DNA from 2 places in the Undibacterium sp. Ji83W genome. Region 1 is predicted to be linked to the other one. Evidence: predicted binding sites of a transcription regulator. Region 1 holds the regulator's gene; the other holds the start of a gene.
The links. Region 1 encodes sigma-54, which starts transcription at its own class of promoters, with help from an activator protein. Its sites were predicted from a motif close to TGGCANGNAANCTGCTTT; they were not measured.
Positions count from the first base shown of each region.

Region 2: a site for sigma-54 is predicted at 1,620-1,637, ahead of nirB (nitrite reductase large subunit NirB). Genes of this name have one in related genera too.

Region 1 is NZ_JBMPOZ010000034.1:34,168-37,596, forward strand. It holds gene lptC (LPS export ABC transporter periplasmic protein LptC) at 1-82, shown strand, start outside; gene lptA (lipopolysaccharide transport periplasmic protein LptA) at 97-666, shown strand; gene lptB (LPS export ABC transporter ATP-binding protein) at 668-1,423, shown strand; gene ACO0LD_RS30175 (RNA polymerase factor sigma-54) at 1,435-2,925, shown strand; gene hpf (ribosome hibernation-promoting factor, HPF/YfiA family) at 3,033-3,380, shown strand.
Region 2 is NZ_JBMPOZ010000012.1:125,637-129,065, reverse strand. It holds gene ACO0LD_RS19685 (protein kinase domain-containing protein) at 1-72, opposite strand, end outside; gene ACO0LD_RS19680 (nitrate/nitrite transporter) at 82-1,296, opposite strand; gene nirB (nitrite reductase large subunit NirB) at 1,668-3,429, shown strand, end outside.

The DNA of each region.
Region 1 (3,429 bases):
TACCCAACATCTGTCGATGCTGAGCAAGGTTCACATTCAACTCAAGAAGCGTGAAGCAGCTCCCAAAGCAGACAGCAAATAATCAAGAAAGCGAATATGCGTATGATCAATACACCATTCAGCGTCGCCCGCTTATTTAGCCTGGCCTGCCTGAGCCTGGCCTGTGTTTCTGCCCATGCAGAAAAGGCCGACAGTAATAAAGAGACCATCATCGAAGCCGGTTATGGCGAGAGTGATGGCAAGACCAGTGTGCGCAGACTGTCCAAGGGTGTCTCGCTGGTGCGCGGTACACTGAACGTCAAGGCAGAAAATGCCGTCGTCACCGAAGGCCCGAATGGCGATCAGTTTGTCGTCCTGACTGGCGGCAGTAACCGCAAGGTCAGCTTCCGCCAAAAACGTGATGGCGGCCCTGATCTGTGGGTAGATGGCGAAGCTGACCGTGCCGAATACAATCAAAGTACAGAAATCGTCAAATTCATTTCCAAGGCCAAGGTGCGCTACCTGGAAGGCAAGCGTGTCACCCAGGAACAAGAAGGCGAATACCTGTCTTACGATAGCAAGAATGACTTTTTCATCGGCACCAACTCGACCAGTGGCCAGCATGTGGATGGTTCTGGCAGCCTGAAAATCATCTTGCAACCAAAACCAGAAAAACAGGCTAATTAAGATGACAGTACAGTCCAGCAGCACCTTGCTCGTCAAGGGCCTGCAAAAGCGCTATGGCGCGCGCCAGGTGGTGCGCGATGTTTCCCTGCTACTGAAAAGCGGTGAAGTAGTGGGTTTGCTGGGGCCGAATGGCGCAGGCAAGACCACCTCGTTTTACATGATCGTTGGACTGGTACCTTCCGACGCCGGGGATATCACGATTGATGATGTGAATATTTCACAACTGCCTATCCATGAGCGGGCGGTACTGGGTTTGTCTTATCTGCCGCAAGAAGCTTCGGTATTTCGCAAGCTGACGGTGGAAGACAATATCCGCGCCGTACTCGAATTGCAAAAAGACAGCGAAGGCAAATATCTTGGTGCCAAGAAAATTGAGCAAAGGCTCAATGCTCTGCTGGCAGATTTGCAGATAGAAAAAATACGCGAGAGCCAGGCGCTGTCACTTTCAGGTGGCGAACGCCGCCGGGTAGAGATTGCCCGCGCTCTGGCCACCAACCCCCGCTTTGTGTTGCTGGATGAACCCTTTGCTGGTGTTGACCCGATTGCCGTGATCGAGATCCAGCGCATTGTGCGCTTCCTCAAGGAACGCGGCATAGGCGTGTTGATCACGGACCATAATGTGCGCGAGACCCTGGGTATCTGTGATCACGCTTACATCATTAATCAAGGCGCGGTACTTGCCAGTGGCAAGCCTGACGACATCATACAAAATGAATCTGTACGTCGCGTTTATCTCGGAGAACATTTCCGGATGTGACGGGAATCATCATGAAACAAAGCCTGCAACTACGTACCTCACAACATCTGGCCTTGACGCCGCAATTGCAGCAATCAATACGATTATTGCAGTTATCGACTTTGGAATTGCATCAGGAGCTGGAGACGCTGCTGACTGACAATCCCATGCTGGAACGCGTCGATGATCCGCTCGACCACGCCGTGCGCCTGCTGGCCGACGGTGCCATCAATACCAGCAGCACTTCTGCCGATGCCGGCATGGAAGCACCCGCAGCAAGAGAAGACAGTGACAGGGCTGCTGAACCAGTGGCGGCTGATGCTGAAACCGTCATCAGCAATGACAGCACTACCTCCAGTGAAGAAGACTGGGGCTTTGATGACGTGCAGCATGGCAGCAAATCAGGCGATGATGAAGATGGCCGCCCGCAACTGGGCGCAGCCCATGTCACCCTGCGTGAACACTTGCTGGAACAGATGCGCCTGAACCTGCGCGAACCACGTGACCGCGCCCTGGTCGAGCTGATGATAGATGCGCTGGACAGCAATGGTTACCTGACTGAAACACTGGATGAAATACATGCCAGTTTGCCACTGGAACTTTGTGTAGAACCAGAAGAGCTGGCTTTTGCCCTGAACATGCTGCAAAGCTTTGACCCGGCTGGTGTCGGCGCACGCAGCCCCTCAGAGTGCCTGGCATTGCAAATCAGGCGCTTGCCCAAGATCGCTTTTGTCACGCGCAGGCTGGCGTTGCAAATTGTTGAAACGCAACTGACTTTATTTGCGCAAAGAGATTTCACCAAACTCAAGAAAATCCTCGACTGTGATGATGAAGATTTGCGCGATGCACAAACTGTCATCCGCATGTGCAAACCCAGGCCCGGCATCGCTTTTGCTGCCGATGAATCTGACTATGTGGTGCCAGATGTCATCGTCAGAAAATCGGGCAATGGCTGGCAAGTCATGCTGAATCAGGACGTCATGCCCAGGCTGCGGGTAAGCAGCATGTATGCCAACATCATGAAACAAAACCGCGGCGAAGCAGGCATGGGCGCACAGCTACAGGAAGCGCGCTGGCTCATCAAGAACATGCGGCAACGCTTCGAGACCATATTGCGCGTTGCACAAGCGATAGTCGAAAGGCAACGCAATTTTTTCACGCATGGTGCTGTTGCCATGCGCCCCCTTGTTTTGCGCGAAATTGCTGATACACTAGGATTACACGAGAGCACTATCTCACGTGTTACAACTCAAAAATACATGTTGACCCCACATGGCATGTTTGAGTTGAAGTACTTTTTCGGCAGCCATGTCGCGACGGAAACAGGGGGTGAAGCATCTTCCACCGCGATACGTGCACTCATCAAGCAGTTGATAGGAGCAGAAGACCAGAAAAGCCCACTCTCTGATAGCAAAATTGCAGACATGCTGGGTGAACAGGGCATGGTAATTGCCCGACGGACAGTTGCCAAATACCGTGAAGCCCTGAAAATCCCCCCAGTCAGTTTGCGTAAATCTTTGTAAGCAGTCCTTGTAATCACGGTTTGAATTGCTATATATGATTTAGCTCAAGGCAAATAAATGCCATGCGCTTATTGTTAAAGCAAGTAACATCACTATAGGAGCACAGTATGAATCTCACCATCAGTGGACACCACGTCGAAGTAACTCCTGCAATTCGTGAATATGTACATACCAAACTAGAACGTATCAGGCGGCATTTCGACCAGGTCATTGATATCGCCGTCATCCTGACGGTGGACAAGCTCCGGGAAAAGGAAAAACGACACAAAGCCGACATTAATTTGCATATCAGCGGTAAAGATATCCACGTTGAAAGTCTGGCGCATGATCTGTATGCAGCAATCGATGCACTGGTAGACAAACTTGATCGCCAGGTCATCAAGCATAAAGATAAAATGCAAGACCATCAGCACGACGCCATCAAGCACATACCTGATCCGGCCTCGGCTTCATAAGACCCCAGTCCTTACCCGAACAGGGTTGTGGACATCCAAAACAAGGACG
Region 2 (3,429 bases), on a different contig from region 1:
GCCGACAAAGTCTTCATTGCGCGGGCGCAAGCCAGCGACGCTGTGATGTCCGGTGCTGACGGTGAGTGGCATATTTGTTATTTAAATTTTTGCAGTAGTCATGGCGGCAGAACCCCAGGTCGTGCGCCAGCGTTTCTTGACCAATGATAAACCCAGCAAGGCGACGATGGCGAGGCTGGCGAAAATCGATAAACCTATTTGATAGCTACCGGTGATCTGGCGTGAATAACCCATGCTGGCCGCCAGGTAAAAACCACCTATGCCACCAGCCATGCCTACCAGGCCAGTCATGACACCCATCTCTTTACGGAAACGCTGCGGCACCAGCTGGAATACCGCACCATTGCCCGTGCCCAGAGCCAGCATGGCAACCACAAATACGCATACTGCTGCCGTCGCCGACTGTAAGCCTATGGATGCGATAAACAAGAAGGCCGAAGCGACGGTGTACATGACAGACAGGGTTTTGATACCACCTATGCGGTCGGCAATACGACCACCCATAGGGCGCACCAGCGAACCGGCAAATACACAGGCGGCAGTGAAGTAGCCAGCTGTCACTGGCGTTAAACCATATTGCGTGTTGAAATAAATTGTCAAGGAAGATGCCAGACCAGAAAAACCACCAAAGGTGACGCTGTAAAAGAACATGAACCACCATGCGTCCTTGTCTTTCAAAACGGCCAGATATTCAGTCAGGGATTTGCTTGGTGCGTCGCCCGGTGCATCCTTGGCGAAAATCAGGTAAACCGCCAGCGCGATAAATAAGGGGATCAGCGCCAGACCAAACACATTTGGCCAGCCAAAGGCGATTGCCAATGCTGGCGCAAACAGGGCGGCAAAAGCGGTGCCAGAATTACCTGCACCCGCTATGCCCAGAGCCGTACCCTGATGTTCAGGCGGATACCAGCGCGATGCCAGCGGCAATGCCACGGCAAAGGCAGAGCCAGCAACACCCAGGATCACGCCCAGGAACAGTAGTTGTTCATAGGTGTGCAAATTACCCAGCCACGCCCAGCATAAACCTATCAGCACGACGATTTGTCCTATCAATCCAGCTTTCTTGGGTTTCAGGTGGTCTACCAATACGCCCATCACGATACGCAACAGCGCACCAGCTAATAATGGCGTAGCAACGATCAGGCCTTTTTGTGCAGCAGTCAGGCCGAGGTCTTTGGAAATTTGGATGGCGAGTGGCCCTAACAATACCCAGACCATGAAACTCAGATCGAAATAAAAGAAAGATGCCAATAAGGTGGGCGTGTGCCCGGCTTTCCAGAAGGAAGTTTTTTGCATGATCGCTCCAATAGTGAACACGCATGCCACTTGCAAGGGACGTGCCATCAAAATGTGCATGCCTTTGCCCTGCTTTATGATTAAAAACAAAACTTACTGCGCGAAAACTGTGCGTGATCTGAATTAAATGGTGCAATGCACCAGAATGGCTGGATTTTGTTTGAGGTTAGTGAGGATTTTGGGGGCATGCTTCAAGAAGTGGCATTAGCCTTGCCGCCAACTGGGGAATTGTCAGTTTTTCGCTGTGAAAACCATATTAATGCGTAGTCAAATTGGTGCAGGCTTATAAAAACAGGCAGGTCTTCGCTCTCAAGAAAATGAACTGGCATTGCTCTTGCTTAGAGTCTGGGGAGACAAGCAAAGGAGCAGCCATGAAGAAACTCAAGCTAGTGATGGTAGGGAATGGTATGGCAGGTGTGCGTACCCTGGAAGAATTAATCAAGATCGCACCCGACCTGTATGACATTACCGTATTTGGTGCAGAACCTTATGCCAATTACAACCGTATCCTGTTATCACCTGTATTGGCAGGCGAGCAAACCATCAAAGACATCATGCTCAATGATGTGGATTGGTATGAAGAAAATAATATCACTCTGCATCTGGGCAAAAAAATCGTCAAGATAGACAGGGCACGCCGCCTGGTGATCGCCGAAGATGGCACCCAAACTGAATACGACCGTCTGTTGCTGGCGACAGGTTCTACACCTTTCATGCTGCCCGTGCCTGGCAAAGACCTTAAGGGCGTGATTGCCTACCGCGATATTCATGACACCAATGCCATGATAGACGCAGCAGAAAAGCATACGCATGCTGTTGTCATTGGTGGTGGCTTGCTGGGGCTGGAAGCGGCCAATGGCTTGAAAATGCGTGGCATGAGCGTCTCTGTGGTGCATTTGCCTGGCTGGTTGATGGAGCGTCAGCTTGATCCTGTTGCTGGCAAGATGTTGCAAAAATCCCTGGAAGACCGCGGCCTGAACTTCCTGCTGGAAAAGAATACCGAAGCTATCATTGGTGATGATGATGGTCATGTCAAATCCATACGCTTTACCGATGGCCTGGAAATCCCGGCACAACTCATCGTCATGGCAGTTGGCATACGCCCCAATACTGCGCTGGCAGAATCTGCCGGGTTGTATTGCAATCGCGGCATCATCGTCAATGACACCATGCAGACTTATGATCCACGTATCTATTCTGTTGGCGAATGCGTTAATCATCGTGGCACAGTGTATGGGCTGGTTGCACCTTTGTTTGAAATGGCCAAGGTCTGCGCCAATCATCTGGCGAATTTTGGCATAGGCCGTTACCAGGGTTCAGTCACATCTACCAAGTTGAAGGTGACGGGCATAGATCTGTTTTCTGCCGGTGAATTCATGGGTGGTAAAGACACAGAAGAAATCATTTTGTCCGACCCCATAGGTGGTGTCTACAAGAAGCTGGTGGTGAAAGACGACAAGCTCATCGGTGCATGTTTGTATGGCGATACCGTGGATGGCAGCTGGTATTTCAAGCTGCTGCGCGAAGGCAAGAATATTTCTGAAATTCGCGATTCCCTGATGTTTGGTGAATCAAACACTGGTGACGTCGGCCATGAAGGACACACCAAGGCTGCCGCCATGCCGGACGAGGCCGAGGTCTGCGGCTGTAACGGCGTTTGCAAAGGCACTATCGTCAAGGCCATCAAGGAAAAAGGCCTGTTCACACTCGACGATGTGCGCAAGCATACCAAGGCATCGGCATCCTGCGGTTCCTGTACTGGGCTGGTAGAACAAATCATCATGTTTACTGCCGGTGGTGATTATTCGACTGCTTCTAAAGTCAAACCCATGTGTGCTTGTACTGATCATAGCCATCAGCAAGTGCGTGATGCCATCAAGGCCAACAAGTTGCTGACAGTATCCGGCGTGCAGGAATTCATGGAATGGCGCACACCTAACGGTTGCTCCAGCTGCCGCCCGGCCATTAATTATTACTTGATCTCTACCTGGCCACGTGAAGCCAGGGATGATCCGCAATCGCGTTTCATCAACGAGCGTTCACATGCGAATATCCAGAAGGATGGTACTTACTCCGTCATCCCGCGTATGTGGGGCGGTGAAACCAATGCCGGCGAATTGCGCAGGATTGCTG